Regions from separate parts of the Salipiger sp. PrR007 genome, predicted to be linked through region 1. Evidence: riboswitches for the same ligand, from Rfam matches in the RefSeq annotation. Region 1 holds a riboswitch; each other region holds the start of a gene.
The links. Region 1 has a riboswitch for cobalamin ahead of G0Q01_RS04100 (ABC transporter substrate-binding protein). Riboswitches for the same ligand answer to the same signal wherever they lie in the genome.
Positions count from the first base shown of each region.

Region 2: another riboswitch for cobalamin. It lies ahead of nrdH (glutaredoxin-like protein NrdH); the one in region 1 lies ahead of G0Q01_RS04100 (ABC transporter substrate-binding protein).
Region 3: another riboswitch for cobalamin. It lies ahead of G0Q01_RS00085 (TonB-dependent siderophore receptor); the one in region 1 lies ahead of G0Q01_RS04100 (ABC transporter substrate-binding protein).
Region 4: another riboswitch for cobalamin. It lies ahead of G0Q01_RS05715 (energy-coupling factor ABC transporter permease); the one in region 1 lies ahead of G0Q01_RS04100 (ABC transporter substrate-binding protein).

Region 1 covers NZ_JAAGOZ010000012.1:29,901-35,691, forward strand. The annotation lists gene G0Q01_RS04085 (ABC transporter permease) at 1-247, shown strand, start outside; gene G0Q01_RS04090 (ABC transporter permease) at 244-1,062, shown strand; gene G0Q01_RS04095 (ABC transporter ATP-binding protein) at 1,059-2,555, shown strand; cobalamin riboswitch at 2,535-2,719, shown strand; gene G0Q01_RS04100 (ABC transporter substrate-binding protein) at 2,790-3,830, shown strand; gene G0Q01_RS04105 (iron ABC transporter permease) at 3,860-4,870, shown strand; gene G0Q01_RS04110 (ABC transporter ATP-binding protein) at 4,867-5,619, shown strand.
Region 2 covers NZ_JAAGOZ010000083.1:10,351-16,141, reverse strand. The annotation lists gene nrdE (class 1b ribonucleoside-diphosphate reductase subunit alpha) at 1-2,096, opposite strand, end outside; gene nrdI (class Ib ribonucleoside-diphosphate reductase assembly flavoprotein NrdI) at 2,081-2,494, opposite strand; gene nrdH (glutaredoxin-like protein NrdH) at 2,526-2,747, opposite strand; cobalamin riboswitch at 2,843-3,044, opposite strand; gene G0Q01_RS23570 (asparaginase) at 3,477-4,469, shown strand; gene katG (catalase/peroxidase HPI) at 4,799-5,791, shown strand, end outside.
Region 3 covers NZ_JAAGOZ010000007.1:20,405-26,195, reverse strand. The annotation lists gene G0Q01_RS00095 (iron ABC transporter permease) at 1-534, opposite strand, end outside; gene G0Q01_RS00090 (ABC transporter substrate-binding protein) at 531-1,364, opposite strand; gene G0Q01_RS00085 (TonB-dependent siderophore receptor) at 1,364-3,199, opposite strand; cobalamin riboswitch at 3,311-3,516, opposite strand; gene G0Q01_RS00080 (FtsX-like permease family protein) at 3,576-4,964, opposite strand; gene G0Q01_RS00075 (ABC transporter ATP-binding protein) at 4,955-5,641, opposite strand; gene G0Q01_RS00070 (hypothetical protein) at 5,649-5,791, opposite strand, start outside.
Region 4 covers NZ_JAAGOZ010000014.1:104,570-110,360, forward strand. The annotation lists gene G0Q01_RS05690 (cobalt-precorrin-6A reductase) at 1-160, opposite strand, end outside; gene cbiE (precorrin-6y C5,15-methyltransferase (decarboxylating) subunit CbiE) at 159-1,373, shown strand; gene G0Q01_RS05700 (cobalamin biosynthesis protein) at 1,370-1,738, shown strand; gene cobM (precorrin-4 C(11)-methyltransferase) at 1,735-2,544, shown strand; gene G0Q01_RS05710 (cobyrinate a,c-diamide synthase) at 2,537-3,910, shown strand; cobalamin riboswitch at 3,906-4,085, shown strand; gene G0Q01_RS05715 (energy-coupling factor ABC transporter permease) at 4,139-4,813, shown strand; gene cobF (precorrin-6A synthase (deacetylating)) at 4,867-5,619, shown strand.

The DNA.
Region 1 (5,791 bases):
GCGCAACGTCGCGGTGCCGCTGGTGACCTACCTTGGGCTGCAATTCGTCACGCTGGTCGAGGGCGTGGTCATTGTCGAGTCGGTCTTCGGCTGGCCCGGCATCGGCCACGCGCTGGTGCATGCGATCTTTGCCCGCGACGTGCCGATGGTGCAGGCCACCGCGCTGGTGCTGGGGCTGGGCTTCGTGCTGGTGAACGCCGGTGTCGATGCGATGACCCGCAAACTCGACCCGAGGGGGCTGGCATGACGAGCATCGCGCATCCTCCCGCAGCTCGCGCGGGCTTTCCTTGGGCGCGCAGCCTTGGCGCCGCGCTGGTGGCGCTGGCGCTGGCCTTCGCCATCCTCGGCCCGGTGCTGGTGCCGGGCGATCCCTTCGCTCAATCCCTGCTCAAGGCATTGGCCGGCCCCGAGGCGGGCGCGCCATTGGGCTATGACCATCTGGGCCGATCGATCTATCACCGTCTGGCCGATGCGTTGCGGCTCTCGCCGCTGATCGCTCTGGCGGCGGTTGCCACCGCCGGAGCCTTGGGCCTGACGCTGGGCACGCTCGCCGCGGCGCGGAGCGGCTGGACCGACCGCGTGCTGACCACGCTCGCCGATGCGCTGCTGGCGCTGCCCGGCCTGTTGCTGGTGCTCATCGTGCTGGCGATCATGCCCTCGACCGCTACCGGCTTCTGGCTAGGCCTGTCGCTGGTGCTCTGGGTCGAGTTCTTCCGCCTCACCCGCGCCGCGGTGCGCGACACGCTGGCTTCCCCGGCGGTGCAGGCGACGCGGCTTCTGGGCTTTGGTCCGGTCTACGTCTTCCGCCGGCACCTCTGGCCGGAGATCGCCCCGATGATGCTGACGGCGGGGGCCTTCGGCATGGCGACGGCCATCATGGGCATCGCCGCGCTCGGCTTTGTCAGCGTCGGCATGCGCGCGCCCACGCCCGAGCTTGGCCTGATGATGGTCGAGCTCATGCCCTACTGGCAGGAGGCGCCGCATGCGCTGCTTGCGCCGGTGATTGCCACCTTCGGCCTGCTGCTGGGCCTCACCCTTCTGGCCGGGAGCCGCGAGACATGACCCTTCTGAGCGCAAAGGACATCTGCATCCACGACGGCGGCACGCAGCTTGTCGAGCCGCTGTCGATCACGCTGGAGCCGGGGGTGCCGCTGGTGATCCTCGGCGAGACCGGCTCGGGCAAGAGCCTGTTTGCGCAGGCAATCATGGGCACGCTGCCCGAGAGCCTCTCGGCGCGGGGCGAGGTCGAGATCGGTGGGCGACGGATCAGCGCCGCGCGGCCGCGCGAGTTCCGCGGCCTCTGGGGGCGGCAGATCGCGGTGCTGCCGCAGGAGCCGTGGCTGTCGCTGGACCCGCTGATGCCCGCCGCGCGGCAGGTCGCCGAGGCGCATCAACTGGTGCGCGGCCTGAGCGCCGCCGAAGCCCGCACCCGCGCCGGTGACGATCTGGCAGCGCTGGGGCTTCAGGGCGCCGGAGCAAAACTGCCGCATGAACTCTCCGGCGGCATGGCGCAGCGTGTGGCCATCGCCGCGGCGCGGGCCGGGGGTGCGCGGATCGTCATCGCCGATGAGCCGACCAAGGGGCTTGATGCCGCGCGCCGCGACGATGTGGCCGAGTTGCTGATGGCAGAGGTCGGCAGCGGCGGCGGGCTGATCGTCATCACCCACGATCTTGCGCTGGCGCGGCGGGTCGGTGGGCAGATCATCGTGCTGCGCAAGGGCCGCGTGGTCGAGACCGGCCCCACCGCCGATGTCCTTGCCGCGCCAAGATCCGACTACACCGCCCGGCTGATCGCGGCGGACCCCGAGACATGGCAAAAGCGCGCGCCCGCGCCCGCGGGCAGCAGCGTGGTTCGGGCCGAGGGGCTCGCCGCGACCCGCGGCGACCGGGAGCTTTTCCGTGATGTGTCGCTGGATATCGCCGCGGGGCAGATCTTCGGGATCACTGGGCCCTCGGGCTGTGGGAAATCGACGCTGGGGGATGTGCTGCTCGGGCTGCACCGCCCCTCCGCCGGGCGCGTCACCCGCACTGCATCTCGGGCGCGCGCCTACCAGAAGCTGTATCAGGATCCCGTCGCGGCCTTTCCGCGGCACCAGAGCCTTCAGCGCACGCTGAGCGATGTGGCGCGGCTGCATGGGCAGGACCCGCGGCAGATCGAGCACCACATGGAGCGCCTCGGCCTTGCCCCAGTGCTGCTGGGTCGCAAGCCGGGCGAGGTCTCGGGCGGGGAGTTGCAGCGACTGGCGATCCTGCGCCTGCTGCTGGTGCGCCCGGCCTTCATCTTTGCCGATGAGCCGACCTCGCGGCTTGATCCGATCACCCAGGCAGAGGTCATCAGCCTGCTTGTGGACACCGCCGAGCGCGACGGCTGCGCCATCATGCTGGTCAGCCACGATCCGGCGCTGGTGGCAAAGACCGCCGACCGAGGGCTTTCGCTTCACTGCCCGGCCGGGATGCAGGGCGACCCCGATACGCCGGGCCGATGCGAGCATGGCAACTTGACAAAGCACGGCGCCGCCCCGAGGTTCGCCGCGAACGGTTCCCATCCGGGATGAAAAGGGAACCCGGTGACGCGGCCTTGGGCCGCGGACTCCGGGACTGCCCCCGCAACTGTAAGCGTCCGTTCCGAGCCACCCGCCCCTCCGGGCGAAGCCACTGCGCCAAACGGCGCGGGAAGGCGGTTTCGGGACCATGGCCGCAAGTCAGGAGACCTGCCGTTCCGGCCCCGCGATCCCGCGGGGGCGTCACCTGCGCAACCGACCGGACGGGGTGTCCGGGAAAGGATATTGATGTTTCTTGCAACCTCGGGCCGCCTCCGCGGCCTTGCGCTGCTGTGCTGCGCCTTGCTGCCCATTCCTGAAACCACATTTGCTGAATCGACCGACTACCCGTTGCAGATCCCCAACTGCGACCGTGTGACGACCTATGCCAAGCCGCCCGAGCGCGTGGTCTCGATCGGCCAAGGCACGACGGAGATCCTGCTCTCGCTCGGCCTCGCCGAGCATATCGTCGGGACCGCCATCTGGCTCGCGCCGCTACCAGCGCCGCTGGTCGACGCGGGGCAAGCCGTGCCGCGCATCGCCGACAACTCGCCCGGTTTCGAGGCCGTGCTGAAAGCCCGCCCCGATTTCGTCGCGGCGCAGTGGATCAACGACATCGCCCCGGATCAGGCCCGGGTTGGCACCTTCGCCCAGTTCGACGATTTCGGCATCAGCACCTATGTCTCGCCTGCGGAATGCGCCAAGAGCGACTTCGTTGCGGGCAGCGGCGACGGCGCCCGCGCGCAGGCCTGGAGCGACGATCTGCTGAACCGGGAGATCACCGAACTGGCCCAGATCTTCGGCGTGCCGGCGCGGGGGGCTGACCTGGTTGCTGCCAATGCCGCCCGGATCGAGGCGGCAACGGCGGGTGCGGCAGCGCTGCAGGCAAGGGACGTCTCGGTGCTCTACTGGTTCTCGTCGCCCGAGATCGCCGGCGAAGCCTATGTGGCCGGGCGGTTCGGAGCCCCGGCATGGATTTCCGAAGTTGTGGGGGTGCGCAACGTGATCACCTCGGACGAGGAATGGCCGCTGGTTGGCTGGGAGACGATTTCAGAGCTCGATCCGGATGTAATCGTGCTGGGCACCATGGAGCGGCGCAACCTCCCCGGCGACGACGTGGGCGCGAAACGCGCGTTCCTGGAAAGCGATCCGGTTGCCAGCCAGCTGCGCGCGGTGCGTGCGGGACATCTGATCGAGATGCCCGCGCATTCGATGAACCCAACGCTTCGGGCCGTCGACGGGGTCGAGGTCCTTTCGACGGGCCTGAAAGACATCGGTCTTACGCGGTGAGCGTTTCGCGCCGGACCCGCTCCGGCCCTCTGACGGGGCTGGGGTCCTTCGTGCTTGCCGGTGGCGTCGCCCTCACCCTCGCGACCTGCTGCGCGGTTCTCTTCGGCGAGATCAGCGTGACCCCGCGCGAGGCCCTGTCCACGCTGGCCAACCGACTCTTCGGGCTCGACCTTCCGGTCGATCCGATCCGCGAGGGGATCGTCTGGCACTACCGGCTGAGCCGGGCGGTGGTCGCCATGTGCGCCGGAGCCTCTCTGGCGATCTGCGGCGTGGTGCTGCAGGCGCTGCTGCGCAACCCGCTCGCCGAGCCCTACCTGCTTGGGATTTCGGCCGGCGCCTCGACCGGCGCGGTGCTGGTCATCGTACTCGCGCTCGGTGCCGGGGCCGTCACGGTTTCGGCCGGGGCCATGGCGGGGGCGCTCCTCGCCTTTGGCTTTGTGGCGGTGCTGTCTTTCGGCGCGGGCCGCGGTGCCGAGAGGGTCATCCTTGCCGGCATCGCCGGCTCGCAGCTGTTCAATGCCGCCACATCCTTCATCGTCACCTCCTCGGCCAGCGCCGAGCAGACCCGTGGCATCATGTTCTGGCTGCTTGGCAGCCTTGGCGGTGTGCGCTGGCCGGATGCCGGCCTGGCCCTGCCCGTGTTGCTCGTGGGGCTGTCTGTCTGCCTCTACCGGGCGCGGGCGCTCGATGCCTTCGCCTTCGGCGAGGATGCGGCCGCCTCGCTCGGGGTCGATGTCGCGCGTGTGCGCGTCGAGCTTCTGGGACTTACCGCACTTCTCACCGCCTGCGTTGTCAGCATCGTCGGGGCCGTGGGCTTCGTCGGGCTGGTGATCCCGCATGCGACCCGCTTCTTCGTCGGTCCGGCGCACGGGCGGCTCATCCTAGGCTCGGCAATTGCGGGCGCGGCCTTCATGGTCTTGGCTGACGTGCTGTCGCGCCTCGTGTTGCCGGGACAGGTGCTGCCGATCGGGGTGATCACCGCACTCTTCGGCGCCCCGGCCTTTGCCGTCCTGCTGTGGCGTTCGCGGGGACGGGAATGAGCCTTCGGAGCGAAAATGTCTCTTGGTCCTCAGGTGGCGCGGCAATCGTCAAGAGCGTGACCCTGCGCGTGCCCGACCAAGGTGTCCTCGGCCTGGTGGGGCCTAACGGCTCGGGCAAATCGAGCCTGCTGCGCCTGCTGGCCGGGGTCCGCCGCGGCAGCGGCGGCGCGGTCCTCGTCGACCAGCGGCCAATCGAGACGATACGTCGTTCCGAGATCGCGCGGCGGCTTGCGCTGGTAGAGCAGCACGCGACGACCGATGTCGGGCTGACCGCGCGGGATGTGGTGGCGCTTGGCAGGTTGCCGCATCGCGGCGCGTTGGGCCCCTGGAGCGCGCGCGACGAAGAGATCGTGCTGGATGCGCTGGCACGCACCGGCATGACGCGCAGCGCGGAGCAGTCCTGGGCCACGCTGTCCGGCGGAGAGCGCCAGCGCATCCAGATCGCCAGGGCGCTGGCACAGCAGCCGCGCGAGCTGCTCATGGACGAGCCGACCAACCATCTCGACATCCGGCATCAGCTTGACCTGATGCGCCTGCTGCCCGAACTGGGCACGCGGGTCGTCGTCGCGCTGCACGATCTGAACCAGGCGATGGCATTCTGCGAGGAGGTCGCCGTGATGAGCGCGGGGCGCTTGGTCGCGCAGGGACGACCTGCAGAGGTGCTGACAGCAGGCCTGATCCGCGAGGTTTTCGGGGTCGAGGCGGTGATCGACTGCGGTCCGACTGGCCCGAGGGTTTCCTTCTTCTGAGCGGGGCCGCGCGGTGTTTTCGGACGCTTCGCGGTTGCAGTTTTCACTACAGGGCCCGGTTGCCGGCAGAACGACCCACCCTCACGGACCGAACGTGAGCGCCGCTCAAGCACTGCAGAGTTCGACTCGACCATAGGCAGGCCGACCAGCGGGAAGAACACCCCCGCCGCCA
Region 2 (5,791 bases), on a different contig from region 1:
ACTTCGGTGCCCTCGAGCGCGGTCTGGCGCAGGCGCACGTAGTAGATCGTCTTGATGCCCTTCTTCCACGCGTAGATCTGCGCGCGGTTGATGTCCCGCGTGGTGGCCTCGGCGGGGAAGAACAGCGTCAGCGACAGGCCCTGGTCGACGTGCTCGGTGGCCGCCGCATAGGTGTCGATGAGCTTTTCCGGGCCGATCTCGTAGGCGTCGCGGTAATACTCGAGGTTCTCGTTGTTCATGAAGGCGGCCGGGTAGTAGACGCGGCCGATCTTGCCTTCCTTGCGGATCTCGATCTTCGAGACGATCGGGTGGATCGAGGAGGTCGAGTTGTTGATGTAGCTGATCGAGCCTGTCGGCGGCACCGCCTGCAGGTTCCGGTTGTAGAGCCCGTGCTCCATCACGTCGGCCTTCAGCGCGTCCCAATCCGAACGCGTGGGCAGGGTGATGCCGTCGAAGAGCTTGCTGACGGTTTCGCTCTCGGGCAGCCAGTCGCGGGTGACGTATTTCTCGAAAAAGCTGCCGTCGGCATATTTCGACTTCTCGAAGCCCTTGAAGGTCATGCCTTTTTCCCGCGCCATGGCACAGGAGGCGCGCAGCGCGTGATAGGCCACGGCGGCGAAATAGACCGAGGTGAACTCGACGCCCTCGTCGGAGCCGTAATGGACGTGCTCGCGGGCCAGGTAGCCATGCAGGTTCATCTGGCCGAGACCGATCGCGCGGCTTTCGTCGTTGCCGCGGCGGATCGAAGGCACGCTGTCGATCGCCGACATTTCCGACACGGCGGTGAGCGCGCGGATCGCGGTCTCGATCGAGGCGCCGAAGTCCGGGCCGTCCATGGTCTTGGCGATGTTCAACGAGCCGAGGTTGCACGAGATGTCGGTGCCCAGCTTCGAGTAGCTCAGGTCGTCGTTGAACTCCGACGCCTCGGCCACCTGCAGGATCTCCGAGCAGAGGTTCGACATGGTGATGCGCCCGTCGACCGGGTTGGCTTCGTTCACCGTGTCCTCGAACATGATGTAGGGATAGCCGCTCTCGAACTGGATCTCGGCCAGCGTCTGGAAGAAGGCGCGGGCGTTGATCTTGGTCTTGCGGATGCGCTTGTCCTCGACCATCTCCTCGTATTTCTCGGTGACCGAGATTTCGGAGAAGGGCACGCCGTAGACCTTCTGCACGTCATGCGGCGAGAAGAGATACATCGGCTCGTTACGCTTGGCGAGCTCGAAGGTCACGTCGGGGATCACCACGCCAAGGCTGAGGGTCTTGATACGGATCTTCTCGTCGGCGTTCTCGCGCTTGGTGTCGAGGAACTTGAGGATGTCGGGGTGGTGCGCGTTTAGATAGACCGCGCCCGCGCCCTGACGCGCACCCAGCTGGTTGGCATAGGAGAAGCTGTCTTCGAGCAGCTTCATCACCGGGATGACGCCAGAGGACTGGTTCTCGATGCCCTTGATCGGCGCGCCGGCCTCGCGGATGTTGGTCAGCATCAGGGCGACGCCGCCGCCGCGCTTGGACAGCTGCAGCGACGAGTTGATCGCCCGGCCGATGCTTTCCATGTTGTCTTCGATGCGCAGCAGGAAGCAGGAGATCAGCTCGCCCCGACTCTTCTTGCCGGCGTTGAGGAAGGTCGGCGTGGCGGGCTGGAAGCGGCCCGAGAGGATCTCTTCCATGAACGACATCGCCAGCGCCTCGTCGCCGCGTGCCAACGCCAGGGCCACCATGACGACGCGGTCCTCGTAGCGCTCGAGGAAGCGTTTCCCGTCACGCGTCTTCAGCGTGTAGGAGGTGTAATACTTGAACGCGCCGAGAAAGGTCGGGAAGCGGAACTTCTTGGCAAAGGCCGCGTCCCAGATCTTCTGCAGGAAGGCGGGCGGGTATTGCTCGAGCACCTCCGCCTCGTAATAGCCTTCCTCGACGAGGTAGCCGAGCTTTTCCGTCAGCGAGTGGAAGAACACGGTGTTCTGGTTCACGTGCTGAAGGAAATACTGCCGCGCCGCCATCCGGTCGGCCTCGAAGCGGATATTGCCGTCCGCATCGTAGAGGTTCAGCATGGCGTTGAGCGCGTGGTAGTCCAGCGTCTCGTTCAGGCGGTCAAGCATGGGGTCCCCCAGAAAGCGTCGAGCCCGTCGTTGACGCGGGCGAAATCCTTGGTCGTTCCCGCCAGCTCAAACGAGTAGAGCAGGGGGACATTGCATTTTTGCGCGATGACGCGGCCGGCGAGCGCGAAGGTCTCGCCGAAGTTGCGATTGCCGCTGGCGATCACGCCGCGCAGCAGCGCGCGGCGGGACGGGTCGTTGAGAAAGCGGATCACCTGCTTCGGCACCGCGCCGCGACCTTCGCCGTCGGCATAGGTCGGGCAGATCAGCACAAAGGGATCGCGCGGATCGGGCGTCAGTTCCTTGGGCGACACCGGGATGCGCAGCGCCGCCCGGCCGAGGCTGGCGACGAAGCGCGCGGTGTTGCCGCTGGCAGAGGAGAAGAAGACGAGCCCCGACATGGTCGATCCCTTGTTGCCGATCCCGCCGCGATCAGCTCGCGAGGCGGGCGATCAGGTCCGGACGGAAGCCCGACCAGTGGTCTTCGCCAAAGGTCACGACGGGGGCCTGGCGGTAGCCGAGCTCGGTGACCAGCGACATGGCCGCGTCGTCCTCGGTGAGGTCGATCACGTTGTAGTCCAGCCCCTTGGCATCGAGCGCGCGGGTGGTGGCAGTGCACTGCACGCAGGCGGGTTTCGAATAGACGGTGATCATGCTCTTGCGTCCTCAGCTGCGAAGGCGGGGACGCGTCACCGCGCAGGCCTTGTGCCTGACGCGGTCCTCGCACGCCCCGAACCCTCCGTTCGTGGTCATTCTGTCAGGCCTTCGGCAGGTCTCCTGGCTTGGCGGGTCGTGGGTCCGGCCGCGCCTTCCCGGGATGTCCCAGTGGCTCATTGGGCCTTCACTCGCCGCTTACAGTTGCGGGGGCAGCACCGGTGTTACACCGGTTTCCCTCTTAGCGCCGCGCCGGGCCGTCGCCCGACTCGATGAACCGAAAAGCAACTATATCTAGAACAGGATGCAGGTCATGCGTCAATATCCTGTTGTGCGAGCCCGACTTCAAAAAAATTCTGCAGCCTCTGTGTGCAGCAAGTCGGCCACGGTGGACACCCTTGGAGCGGGCGTTTGCAAGGGGTTGCGCGGGCCATGCATTCTCGACAACTCGGCCCTGCAGGAATGTGCGTTGCCCGGGCCAGGGAGGGCCCCTAAATGTGCCCCTGTCGACGCGGCAACGCGTTCAAGGATTTTTTCGGGGTGTTTCTCCTCCTCCCTCAGCCCCGGAAATCGGCGGCGGCCCTTCTCCTCCTCCCTTGGGGCCGCCGCATCCTCCCTTCCTCCACAAGCTTCCTGATAGGCGCGCGCCGCCAAGCGATCTGGCTTTCGCCCGCCCGCGCGCATATGCAGACATCACGCACCGTCAGTTCAGCCCTGCAGGAGGTCCGCATGTCCCATATCGTTCTCGTCGCCACCGGTGGCACAATTGCCTCCTATGCCAAGACCGAGGGCGGGGCCGTCACCGCCGGGCTGAGCGGCGACAGGCTGCTCGAAAGCCTGCACGCACCACTGCCTGGGATCACCGTCGAGGTCGACAACATCGAGGCCGCGGGCAGCAACGCGCTGACGCTCGAGACGATTTACAAGCTCTGCCGCCACATCGACGCGCGACTGGCCGAGCCCGGGGTCGATGGCGTCGTCGTCACCCATGGTACCGATACCATGGAGGAGAGCGCCTTTCTCGCGCGGCTGCTGGTCAGGTCCGATAAGCCAGTGGTCTTCACCGGCGCACAGCGCCACGCGGGCCAACCCGATACCGACGGGCCACGCAACATGCACGACGCGCTGCTCTGCGCGGCGGCGCCCGATCTGACCGGCGTGGGCGCGGTCATCGTCTTCGAGGGCGAGATCCATGGCGCGCGCTACGTCAGCAAGGTGCACAGCTCGCGCGTGGACACCTTCCGCTCGAACGGCCATGGCAAGCTGGGCGAGATCGACGAGGGCGAGGTGCATCTCTACACGCGCCCGGCGCGCCCGCGCGAGGTGATCGACGCGCCGTCGCTGGACCCGAACGTCGAGCTTATCGCGCTCGGGCTCGGCAGCACGCCGCGCTACCTCGAATGGTGTGCCTCGAACGGCGTCTCGGGCGTGGTGATCGAGGCCTTCGGGCGCGGCAATGCCCCCAAGGGCTTTGCCGAGGTCTGCCGCAAGCTCGTCGCGGCGGGCATCCCGGTGATCCTTGCCACCCGCTGTCCCGAGGGGCGGACCCGGGCCATCTACGGCGCCGACAGCGGCGGCGTGACGATGGTCGAGGCAGGGGCGATCCTGTCCGGTGATCTCAGCGCCGCCAAGGCTCGCCTGCTGCTCGCCGCGCTGCTGCCGCTGCTGCCCGAGCGGGCAGGGCGGATGGAGGCTATCGCCGAGGCACTCGCGAAGGTCTGAGCCTCGGCCTCACGGGACGGCGGCTCCGCCGCGACGTCCGTGCCCGCCGAAACTGGCGCTGCGGTTTTTCGGAGCAGGGAGACTGCTGCCCCGGCCCTGGGGGACCGGGATGAATTTGTGAGATTTCAGAATCCTCTTTCGGAGCGCGACGGACCGCCGCAGGCGCAAGGTCAGCGGCTACGAATCACCTGACCCAGCCGCGCCCTCTGGTTAGACTGCCGATGCAGGAGGGACCTCGGCGGCGGCACCGGCTGGACCAACGGCCCGCGTTTTCGCCCGCTGCCCTGCCTTGTCCCGCGCAAGGATGCTCATCCTATGGGAGAACTGACATGGACGGAAACGACGTCGATACCGGGGGAAAATGCCCGGTGATGCACGGCGGTCTGACCGAGAGCGGAACCTCGGTCACCAGCTGGTGGCCCAAGAGCCTGAACCTCGACATTCTGAGCCAGCACGATTTCAAGACCAACCCGATGGGGCCGGACTTCGATTACCGTGAAGAGCTGAAATCGCTCGACGTGGAGGCGCTGAAGGACGACCTGCGCGCCCTTATGAAGGACAGCCAGGAGTGGTGGCCCGCCGACTGGGGCTCCTACGTCGGCATGTTCGCCCGCGTCGCCTGGCACGCCGCAGGCTCCTACCGCCTCGCCGACGGTCGCGGCGGGGCCGGCACCGGCAACCAGCGCTTCGCGCCGCTGAACAGCTGGCCCGACAACGTCAACACCGACAAGGGCCGCCGCCTGCTGTGGCCGATCAAGAAGAAATACGGCAACAAGATTTCCTGGGCCGACCTGATGATCCTCTCGGGCACGATTGCCTATGAGGTCGCGGGCCTGAAGACCTTCGGATTCGCCTTTGGCCGCGAAGACATCTGGCACCCGGAAAAGGACGTCTACTGGGGCGCCGAGAAGGAATGGCTCGCGCCGTCCGATGGCCGCTACGGCGACCTGGCCGATCCGGCGACCATGGAGAACCCGCTCGCCGCGGTGCAAATGGGCCTGATATACGTGAACCCCGAGGGGGTGAACGGCCAGCCCGACCCGCAGAAGACCGCCGAGCAGGTCCGTGAGACCTTCAAGCGCATGGCGATGGATGACGAGGAAACCGCGGCGCTCACCGCCGGCGGCCACACCATCGGCAAGTGCCACGGCAACGGCCTTGCGGAAAACCTCAGTCCCGACCCCGAGGGCGCCGGCCCGGAGTACCAGGGCATCGGCTGGATGAACACCAAGGGCCGTGGCATCGGCCGCGACACGATGGTGTCGGGCATCGAGGGCGCCTGGACGTCCAACCCTACGCAATGGGACATGGGCTGGTTCGAC
Region 3 (5,791 bases), on a different contig from region 1:
GCCCATCATCCAGAAGACGATCTCGCTTGCGGCGAAGGGGTTGGGCGAAAGGTTCAGGACAAGCTGGGTCAGCGCCCCGGCCACCGCCGAAAGCGCCACCCCGGCCAGGATCAGCGTCAGCGTCTCTGCGCGCGGCCCGGCGAGCACGATGAGGATCAGCACGGCCACCACAGCGCCCGCCAGGGCGCTGAGGGGCAGCGCCAGCGCAAAGGCCGCCGACAGCCCGGTCTGGATCGCCAGCACCGCCCCGAGCGCTGCGCTGGCCGAGACGCCCAGCAATCCGGGCTCGGCCAGCGGGTTGCGCAGGTAGCCCTGCATCGCCGCCCCTGCCAGCCCCAGCGTGCCGCCGATCATCAGCGCCAGCAGCACCCGGGGCAGGCGGATCTCGCGCATCACCATGGGTAGTGGGCCGTCCCCGCCGAAGACCAGCGCGCGCAGGCTTTCGGGCAGGCTGACGTCCGCCGGGCCGAGCGACAGCGAGACCGCCGCCAGCGCCAGTACCAGCGGCAGGAGGATCGCGAGGGCGCGGGTCATTCGGTCTCCGTTTCGAGGGCTTTGCGAAACTCCGAGAGCTCCTCGATGGCCTGCAGCACGAAGGGTGTGCCGCAGATCCAGTCGGTTCCGGTGTTGGCGGTGGCAGCTTGGGCGGCGCGCAGTTGGCGGACGACGGGGTGCATCAGGATCTCCTCCGAGCGCGAGGCGCCGGGGTAGGGGCGGGCGGTGATCAGCGCCTCGGGCTGGGCCATGGCCAGCGCCTCGAGAGGCAGCTGACCGCCGCCCCGCGCCCCGGCGATATTGTCGAACCCGGCGGCGAGCAGGATCTCTCCCGCAAGCGTCTGGTCGCCGGTGGTGTAGCCATTGGCGTAGTAGAGCGCGGCAGAGGGGCGGCGGTCCACCTTTTCGCGGAGGGCGGCGAGGCGGGTCTCGAATTCGGCGATCAGCGCCTCGGCGCGCGCCTGCCGGCCCATCGCCTCGCCCAGCGTGCGCAGCCGCGCCGGCACGTCGGCGAGCGAGGTGGCGGGGGCAATCCGCTGCACCCGAGTTCCGAGCCGTTCGAGCATCTGCGCCGCCGCCTGCGCCGTATAGCTGCCGACGATCACGAGGTCCGGTTGCATCAGCCAGACTTCCTCGGCCTGCCCGTGGTTGACCGGGTAGGCCATCGCCGCATCGGCCATGGCCGAACTCATCGGGTCCCGGGCCAGCTTCGAGACCGAGAGCAACTGACCCGGGGCCGCGAGCAGCATCGCCAACTGGTCGGTGCAGAGGTTCATCGACACGACGCGCGCCGGAGCGTCCTGCGCGGTGGCCGGGGACAGGCCCATAGCCGCGAGCAGGGACAGTGGGATCAGCGCGCGCCGCAGCATCAGAAGCTCGCCCTTACGCCGAAATAGGCGGCGCGGTCCGAGGTGCCGTAGCCCTTCACCACCTGGTAGTCCTCGTCGAAGAGGTTCTCGACCCGCAGGTAGAGCTCGGCCTGATCGGTGAGGGCATAGCGCAGGTTCATGTTGGCGACGGTGTAATCGTCCAGCGGCTCGTCGGTATCCTCGAGGCCCGAGACATGCTGCACCGTCAGGCCGGCACGGAAGGCATCGGTCACATCGGCGTCGAGCGACAGCGACAGGTCGTGCAGCGGCACACGGGACAGACGGTCGCCGGTCTGCGCGTCCTTGCTGTCGGTCCAGGTGTAGGCGGCGGCAAGCGACAGCGCCTCGGACAGGTTCACCCCGCCGGTCAGTTCCACGCCCTGCGTCCAGCTGGTGCCGTCGATCTGCACGTAATTTGGGTAGTTGTAGTCAATGAGGTCGGTGATCTCGGTGCGGAAGAGGGTCGCGCCGAGGTAGCCCGCGCCGAAGCGCTGTTCGACGCCGAGCTCGTAGCTCACCGAGGTCTCGGGCTCGAGAACCGGGTTACCCGAGCCGGTTGAGTAGAGCTCGTAGGGAGAGGGCGCGCGGAAGCCCGTGCCGACGCTGGCACGCAGCGTGAGGTCGGGGTTCGGAAGGTAGGCCAGCGAGATTCGGCCCGTGGTCTTGCCGCCGAATTCGGAGTGGTCGTCGTGGCGCAGGGCGGTGACCAGTTCCAGCTTGTCGCTCAGGTGCCAGTCGGCCTGTGCCCAGATTCCGATGGTCGCGTAGTCGCCTTCGCTGTCACCCCATGCGCTGAGTACCTCGAACTCCTCGCGCATGTAATCGGCGCCGAAGGTGAGGGTAGCGGCGCCGAGTCCGGTCTGGCCCTCGTAGCCGAGACCGCGGCGCTGGCCGAGATAGTCAGTATCCGACCCCTCGTAGGTGTCGGTGCGGTCGGTCTCGAAGACCTGCGCCGAGAATTCGTGGCGGACGCCGCCGGTTTCCACGCGCGCGAAAGCCCGCGCGCCGTATTGCTCGCCCTCAACCTTCTCGTCGTGCGTGACGCCGTCCGTCGGGCCGAACTCGTCGTAATCGTGGCTGCTTTTTTCCCAGAAGGCCGCGCCGCCCAGGGTCACCGTGTCGGTCAGCGCGTAGTCGCCCGAGAAGCTAAGACGGGTGGCCTCGTGACCGTCGGCCTCGTCGTTGCCGTCGTCTTCGTCGGCGGCGGAATAGCCGTCGGTCTTGATGTAACTCAGCGACGAGGCGAAACTGCCGCGCGTGCCAAGGTAGCTGAGGTTGTAGCCCAGCTTGCGGGTGTCATAGCTGCCGTATTCGGCTTCGACGCTCTGGCTTAGCCCTTCCTCGGTGGCGCGGTTGGTGGTGATGTTCACCACGCCGCCGATCGCCTCGGAGCCGTAGAGCGCCGATTGCGAGCCCTTCAGCACCTCGATGCGACTGATGCCGCCGGTGGTCAGCGTGCCGAAGTCGTATTGGATCTGAGGCGCCGAGGTGTCGGTGACGTCGATACCATCGATGTAGACGCCAACATATCGGCTCGAGAGGCCGCGAATGCGCATGTAGGTGAGCCCGCCGATACCGCCGTTACGCGATACGCTGACGCCGGGCAGCCGCGCGAGGTGGTCGGCGAGCAGCGTCTCGCCGCTTTGCTCGAGGTCTTCCTTGGTGACCACCTCCACCGTCACCCCGCTGCGCGCAAGCTCGGTGCTTTCGCCGCGGTTGGCGCTGAGGGTCAGCGTGCCGAGGTCGGTGGCCTCCTGCGCGAAGGCGGTGCCCGTGAGGCCGAGCGTGGTGAGGGCGGTGGCTGTGAAGAGCGCTGCGCGCTGCGTTGGCTTCATGGTCCCTTTTCCGTTCTTTTCTTGTCGCCGGAAGGGAGTCCCCTGCCGCAGACGGTTAGCGTGATGCCACCTCTACGGAAGGTCCGTCGCCCGCGGCGCTCCCCGCGCCGGGACTGGGTGATCGGCTTCGGCAGGTCTCCTGACTCGCGGGTCATCGCTTGGCCGGGTCTTCCCGCCCCGAAAGGCAGTGACTTAGGTCCGGCGTCGCTCTCCGCCTACAGTTGCGGGGGCAGTCACGGAGTTGGGCAGGCCGCCCGCACCGCATTCCCTATTCACCGGGCAGCAAGCCGCCCGGAACCGAAGCAGGGACGGCATAGCGACTCGCCGCGCGTCGCGCAATGATCAGAAACGGTCGGACACCTTGAGGCGCGCGGGCTCAGCTCCGCAGCCCGTCCAGGACCGGCTGGCGCAGCACCACGGCGGCGGGCAGCAGGGACAGCAGCAGGGCGAGCGAGACGAAGCCGGCCAGCAGGTGCAGCTCGGTCCAGCCCGGCAGGGCCGAGATCGCGATGTCGGTGCGGGCGCTCAGCACGCGCGACAGCAGCCCCGCCGCGCCCCAGCCAACCGCCAGTCCGAGCAGCGCCCCCGCGAGCAGCAGCACCGCGCAGAAGGCCCAGACCGTGGCGAAGACGAAGCGCCGGGGCGCGCCGAGCGCGCGCAGCAGCGCGATCTGGCGGCGGAAGAGGCGGGTGAGGATGAAGAGCCCGGTGAGCACGCTCGCCGCCACCAGCCCCTGGGTGACCAGCGCCATCACCGACATCGCCTGGCGCACGTCGCCGATCACTCGGTAGAGCCGCGAAAGCACCGCGCCGGGGAAGAAGGCCATGGTTTCGCCGTCCCGGGTGAACTCGGAACGCAGCGCGTAATTGGCCCAGAGCTCCTGCGCTCGCACCACCACGGCGGGGGTGCCGGGAAAATACTCGGGATCGAAGGGCGGGCCGATCCGGGCCTCATTGTCCGGCGCGTGGCCGTTGGCGAGCCCGTGGATTTCCCAGACGTATTCGACCGGGATCAGGATCGCCCGATCCCAGGGCGTGCCGGTGGGCGCCATGCGGCCGACCACGGTGATGGCTGCGCCATGGTCGTGGTCGTGGGCCTCGTCGTGGTGAGTGTCTCCATCATGGTCCTCTGCCCCTACCGCCTCGTGGCTGCCGCCATGCGCCTCGGGATCGGCAGCGTCGCCGGTGCCATGCGCGGGGGTGAAGCCTGCGCCGATCTCCAGCGGCACCAGCGCGCCGATCACCGCCTCGGCGTGATCCTCCCAGAGCCGCCCCTCAATCCGGTCCTCGGAAAGATGGCGCAGGAAGTCCGCGGTCGTGCCGACCACCGGCGCGCTGCCGTAGCTGTCTCCGAACGCCAGCGGCGCGGCGATGGAGACCTGCGGGTGACCGGCGATCTCGGCGTAGGCGGTGCCCGAAACCAGCCCCATGTCCGAGGGCTGCAGGAAGACCGAGGCGAAGAGGGCAGTCAGCTCGCTGCCCGGCGCCGCGACGATGACGTCGAACTTGTCCGCCGCCTGCGCGGTGCCGCGGCGCAGCCCGCGCTCCTGCGCCAGCAGCCCGATGCCCATGCCGGTCGAGATTCCGATGAGCAGCACGAAGAGCCCCGTGCTCCAGCGAAAGCGCCCGAGAAAGCCGCGCAGCAGCGGCCAGGGGGCATAGCCGCGCAGGACGAGGAGCCCGGTGATGAGCGCGGGCAGAAGCAGGAGCGCCAGCAGCGCGACGTCCTGAGCCAGCGCCGGGAGGGAGTCCCATATCAGGCGCATGCGGCCCCCTCGTCGGCCAGCAGTTGCCCGCCAGAGATGGTCAGCACCCGGTCCATGCGCGCCAGCAGCGCCGCGTCGTGGCTGACTGCGATCAGCGTTGTGCCCTGGGTCCGGACGAGCTGCACGAGGTCGTCGATCAGCCGGTCCGCAGTGCCGCGGTCGAGGCTGGCAGTGGGCTCGTCGGCCAGCAGAACCGGGGCTTCGGCCGCCATGGCGCGGGCGATGGCGACGCGCTGGCGCTCGCCGCCGGAGAAGCTGGTGACGCCGCGGCCCATTTCGGTCAGCCCCAGCGCCGCGAGCCGGGCCTGCGCGCGGGTGCGCAGCGCCTCGCGTTCGGCACGGGGGCGAAAGAGCGCGGTCAGCGCGGCGTTGTCGAGCGCGCCAAGCTCTTCGAAGAGCATGAAATCCTGGAAGATCATGCCGATATTGGCAGCGCGGAAGCGGGCGCGGCCCTCGGGGGTGAGCGCCAGAAGCTCGGTCTCGCCCCAGCGCACAGACCCTTCGGCGCGGTCCAGCAGCCCGGCGAGGGCGTAGAGCAGCGTGGTCTTGCCCGCGCCCGAGACGCCTCGGATGCCGATCAGCGCAGCGGGCGCTGCGTCGAGGGCAGGCAGGTCGAGCAGCAGGCGGCCGCGCGGGCTGTGCAGCCGCAGGTCCTTGACAACAAGGGGCAGGGACATGGGCGGCTCAGCCGTAGGTCGCATCGACAAGCCGCATCAGGCTGACGAAGCCGGTGTCGGGATCGGTGTAGGCGCCGAGCTCCAGCACTCCGCTGGTGACGATCTTGACGTTGAAGGGCCTCAGCTCGACCACGCGTTTTGCGTAGACCG
Region 4 (5,791 bases), on a different contig from region 1:
CCCCGCCAAAACCGCCGATGCGCAGCGGCAGCGCCTGCGCCGCCGGACTGGCCACGCGCCCCGCCAGCGACACCGTGCCGCGCAAACCCGCCCCGGCCAGCGCCCGGCAGAGCCGCGCCGCCTCGGCGGTGCCGCCGAGCACCAGAAGGTTCGGCTCCATGTCTGAGGCTGTCACGTCCGAAGTCCCTTGGCTGTCGATCGTCGGGCTCGGCGAAGATGGCCCGGACGGGCTCTGCTCCGCAAGCCGTGCCGCGCTCGCGGCAGCCGACATCGTCATGGGACCCGAACGGCACCTGTCGCTGCTCCCCGAGGCGGGCGCAAGGCGGATCGCCTGGCCCGTGCCCTTTGCCGAGGGCATTCCGCAGCTCCTGGCGCTGCGCGGGCAGCGGGTTGCGGTGCTGGCTTCGGGCGATCCCTTCTGGTTCGGTGCCGGCGCGGTGCTGGCGCGGCAACTGGAGCGCGGCGACTGGCAGGCCTTTCCGGGCCGCTCGAGTTTCTCGCTCGCCGCCGCGCGGATGGGCTGGCCGCTGGAGAGCACCGAGTGCTTCGGCCTGCATGCCGCGCCGCTGTCGCGGCTGCGCCCGCGGCTTGCGCCGGGACGGCGGATGCTGGTGCTGCTGCGCGACGGCGCGGCGGTGCGGGCCCTGGCGAACTACCTTGCCGCCGAGGGCTTCGGCGCCTCCGGGATCACCGTTATGGAAGCGCTCGGCGGCCCCCGCGAGCGGCGCACCGAGGCGCGCGCCGAGGCCCTGCCCAAGCGCAGCTTCACCCACCCCGTCTGTGCCGCCGTCGCGGTGGCCGGAGAGGGCGCGGTGCTGCCCCTCGCCAGCGGCCGCCCCGACAGCTGGTTCGAGAGCGACGGCCAGATCACCAAGCGCCCCATCCGCGCGCTCACCCTCTCGGCCCTCGCCCCGCGCCCCTTCGAGCACCTGTGGGATATCGGCGGCGGCTCGGGCTCGATCGGCATCGAGTGGCTGCTCTGCGATCCCACTCTCGACGCCAGCACCGTCGAGCCGCGCCCGGAGCGCGCCGCCCGGATCGCCGCCAATGCCGCCCGGCTCGGCGCCGGGCGGCTGCGGGTGGTCGAAGGCTCTGCCCCCGCGGCGCTGGCGCAACTCGAACGCCCCGACGCGGTGTTCATCGGCGGCGGCCTGACGCGCGACCTGCTGGAGTGGCTGGACACGCATCTTCCCGGGAGCACAAGGATCGTCGCCAACGCGGTGACGCTGGAGTCCGAGGCGCTGCTGACCGAGGCGCAGGCGCGGCGCGGCGGCGCGCTGCTGCGCATCGAACTGTCGTCCGCCCAGCCCCTCGGCCCGAAACGCGGCTGGAAGGCGGCCTATCCCATCGTGCAATGGAGCCACGTCACATGATCGTCGCGGGCTTCGGATTCCGGCAGGGCGCGGGCGCCTCCAGCCTGCGCGACGCCTATGACCGGGCCCGCGCCGGGCGGGAGGCGGGCTGTCTCGCCACGGCCAAGGACAAGGCAGACGCCCCCGCCCTGCGTGCCCTGGCCGGATCTCTCGGCCTGCCGGTCGCTGGCGTCCCGGCCTGCCAGCTCTCCGCGCAGGGCACGGCAACCGACTCCCCCCGCGTGCGCGCCGAACGCGCCACCGGCTCGGTCGCCGAGGCCGCCGCCCTCGCCGCCGCCGGGCCGGGCGCACGTCTGCTTGGCGCGCGCGTCATTTCCTCTGACCGCATGGCCAGCTGCGCGCTGGCAGAAGGACCCGATCCATGACCGTTCACTTCATCGGCGCCGGCCCCGGCGCGCCCGACCTGCTGACCCTGCGCGGCCGCGACATCATCGCGCGCTGCCCGGTCTGCCTCTACGCCGGCTCGCTGGTCCCCGAGGCGATCCTTGGCCATTGCCCCCCCGGCGCGCGGATCGTCAACACCGCGCCGCTGGACCTCGACCAGATCATCGCCGAGATCCGCCTCGCCCATGACGCGGGCCACGACGTGGCGCGGCTGCATTCGGGGGATCTCTCGGTCTGGTCAGCGATGGGCGAGCAGATGCGCCGGCTGAAGGCGCTCGGCATCCCGGTCTCGGTCACCCCCGGCGTGCCTGCCTTCGCCGCCGCCGCAGCCGCGCTCGGCGCCGAGCTGACCCTGCCGGGCCTCGCGCAATCGGTGGTGCTGACCCGCACGCCGGGCCGGGCCTCGTCGATGCCCGAGGGCGAGACGCTGGCCAATTTCGCCGCCACCGGCGCGACGCTCGCGATCCACCTGTCGATCCAGAACATCGCGCGGGTGGTTGCCGATCTCTCCCCCGCCTATGGCGCGGACTGCCCCGTCGCCGTGGTCTACCGCGCCAGTTGGCCGGACGAGGTGATCCTGCGCGGCACGCTGTCGGACATCGAGGACAAGCTCGGCGCGGGCATCACCCGCACCGCGCTCATCCTTGTCGGACCGGCGCTGGCGGGCGAGGGCTTTGAAGAGAGCTGCCTCTATGCGGTGGACTACGACCGCCGCCACCGCCCGCAAAGCGCCGAGAGCCCGTGGAGTGGCTGGACCCCCGAGCAGGAGGCGCAGATCGATGGCTGAGGTTCCCGGACTTCTGGTCTCGGCGCCCTCGTCGGGCACCGGCAAGACCACGGTGATGCTGGGCCTGCTGCGGGCGCTGGCCGAGGACGGCTTGGCGGTTCAGCCCTTCAAGTCCGGCCCCGACTACATCGACCCGGCCTTCCACCGCGCTGCCAGCGGGCGGCTAAGCTTCAACCTCGACGGCTGGGCCATGGGACCACACCTCTGGCAGGCGATCGCGGCGCAGGCGGCGGGGGCGGACATCTGCCTCGCCGAGGGCTCGATGGGGCTCTACGACGGGGTCGCGACGCGCGGCCAGCAGGGCTTTGGCAGCAGCGCCGAGACGGCGCGGGCGATGGGCTGGCCGGTTGTGCTGGTGCTCGACGTGGGCGGGCAGGCGCAATCCGCCGCCGCAACGGCGCTGGGGTTCCGGCAGTACATGCCCGATCTGCCCTTCGCCGGGGTGATTCTCAACCGCGTCGCCTCGCCCCGCCACGAGCGGCTCACGCGGCTCGGCATGGAGCGCGCCGGGCTGCCGGTGCTCGGCGTGCTGCCCCGGCGCGGCGACCTGACCCTGCCGGAGCGGCACCTCGGGCTCATCCAGGCCGTGGAGCATCCGGACCTCGAAGCCGCCATCGCCGGGTACGCCGCCTTCCTGCGCGAGCATGTCGACCTTGCCGCGCTCCGCACCGCTGCTGCGGGCGGGCCGTTGCCCGGCGCAACGCCGGCCCTGCCCAGGCCCCCGGCGCAGCGCATCGCGCTGGCGCAGGACGCGGCCTTTTCCTTCACCTATCCGCACCTTCTCGAAGGCTGGCGCGCCGCCGGGGCCGAGGTCCTGCCGTTCTCTCCGATCGCCGATGAGCCGCCCGCCGCCGGGGCCGATCTGGTCTGGCTGCCCGGAGGCTACCCCGAACTGCACGCCGGGCGGCTCGCCGCCGCCGAGACCTTCCGCGCCGGGTTGCGCCGCCATGCCGAGACGCGCCCGGTCCACGGCGAGTGCGGCGGCTACATGGCCCTTGGCGCGGGGCTGATCGACAAAGGCGGCACGCGGCACGAAATGGCGGGCCTGCTGGGCCTCGTCACCAGCTATGAGACCCGCAAGTTCCACTTGGGCTATCGCCGCGCGGTGCTGCGCGCGCCGATGCCGGGCTTCGACGCCGGGGCGGCGCTGCGCGGCCATGAGTTCCATTACTCCACCATCTTGCAGCAACCCGACCCGCCGCTGGCCGAGGTCGCCGATGCCGATGGCGCCCCGGTGGCCGAGACCGGCTCGCGGCGCGGGCAGGTCACGGGAACCTTCTTTCACCTGATCTCGGCGGAGGAGCCGTCTGCCCCCCGCGCACAAGCCGAAGAGGAGGCGCGCATCCAGACCAAAGCCCGGCGCTGAGCCGACCCCGCATGGTGTCCCGCACGGGACGCAAGGGAACCGGGTGAGAGGCCCGGACTGCCCCCGCAACTGTAAGCGAGGAGCGCCGAGGAAGATCCACTGGCAGGCATGCCGGGAAGGGCCGAGGCGCGACGATCTGCGAGTCAGGAGACCTGCCATGCGACCCCCTTTCCCGCCCTCATGGGCAATTTCGCTGCCGGTGGGGCAGCCACACGTAAAGGAAATATCATGCATATCGAACCCGGCGTCGTCGACGGCGCCAAACTGGCCTTTGCCGCCGTCACCGCGGCAGGCGCCGCCGGCTATACCGCCAAGCTCGCCGCAGAGGACGCGGCGCGCAGCAACCTCGTTTCGCTTGCCGCGCGCACGCTGATGGCCGCCGTGGGCACCTTCGTCTTCTTCGAGGTGCTGCCGCACTTCCCGGTGGGTGTCTCTGAGGTGCATTTCATCCTCGGCTCGACGCTCTTCCTGCTGCTCGGCGCCGCACCCGCCGCGATGGGTCTGGCGCTGGGTCTGCTTGTTCAGGGGCTGTTCTTCGCGCCCAGCGACCTGCCGATGTACTTCGTCAATGTCACCACGCTTCTGGTGCCGCTCTTCGCAACCGCGGCGCTCGCCCGTCGTGTGGTGCCCGCGGACACGGCCTATGTGGACCTGCGCTATGCCGACGTGCTGAAGCTCTCGGGTGTGTTCCAGGCCGGGGTCGTCGCCTGGGTCACCTTCTGGGTCTTCTACGGCCAGGGTATCTCGGCCGAGACCTTCGGCGCGGTGCTGACCTTCGGCGGCGCCTACATGCTGGTGCTGCTGATCGAGCCGCTGGCCGATCTCGCCGCGCTCGCCGCCGCGAAATCGCTGCGCGACACCGGGCTCGGCCGGCTCTTCGCGCCAAGGCTCTATACCGCCTGACCAGGCGCCCGGTCCCCAGAACGGGGCCGGGCACCCACCGCAAGGAAAGCTCCATGATCCAGGACCTCTGGCTTGTCGGCATCGGCACCGGCAGCCCCGGCCATGTGACCCTCGAGGGGGTACAGGCGCTGCGCGACGCGGCCGTCATCCTGCTGCCGCTGAAGGGCGAGGCGAAAGACGACCTCCGGGCGCTGCGCCAGGTGATCCTCGAGGCCGCGGGCACAAACGCCGAGATCCGCACCTTCACCTACCCCGTGCGCGATCCGACGCTCCCCTATGCCGAGCGCGTCGCCGCCTGGCACGACGAGATCGCCCGGCGCTGGATCGCGGCGCTGCACGGCGCGCCGGAGGGGCCGGTCGCCTTGCTGGTCTGGGGGGATCCGGCTCTCTACGACAGCACGCTGCGCATCGCCGGGCGCCTCCAGCCGCCCCCAAGGCTGCGGGTGGTCCCCGGCATCACCGCGATCCAGGCGCTGACCGCCGCCCATGCGATCCCGCTCAACAGCGTGAACGGCGCGGTGAAACTCACCACCGGGCGGCGCCTCCGCGCGCGGGGCTGGCCCGCGGGCGAGGAGACCGTGGTGGTGATGCTCGACGGGGAATGCAGCTTCGCGGGGCTCCCTGCCGAGGGACTGCACATCTGGTGGGGCGCCTACCTCGGCAGCCCGGCGCAGATCCTCCGCTCCGGCCCGCTGGCCGAGGTCGCGCAGGAGATCATCGCCCTGCGGCAGACGGCGCGGGCCAAGCATGGCTGGATCATGGACACCTACCTGCTGCGCCGTGCCTCCACGGACGGCGCAGACTGACGCCTGCGTGTCCGACGACCGGATCCCGGCCCTTCGTCCCCGGAAGCCCGAAACGAAAAGCCTTGGTGCCGGAAAGCACCAAGGCGAAAGGTTCTCAAATGAGCTGCGGCGCCACCACTCACGGATACTCGTCAAAAAGGCACTCTTGACCTAACGCCACGTCGGTTGCGTA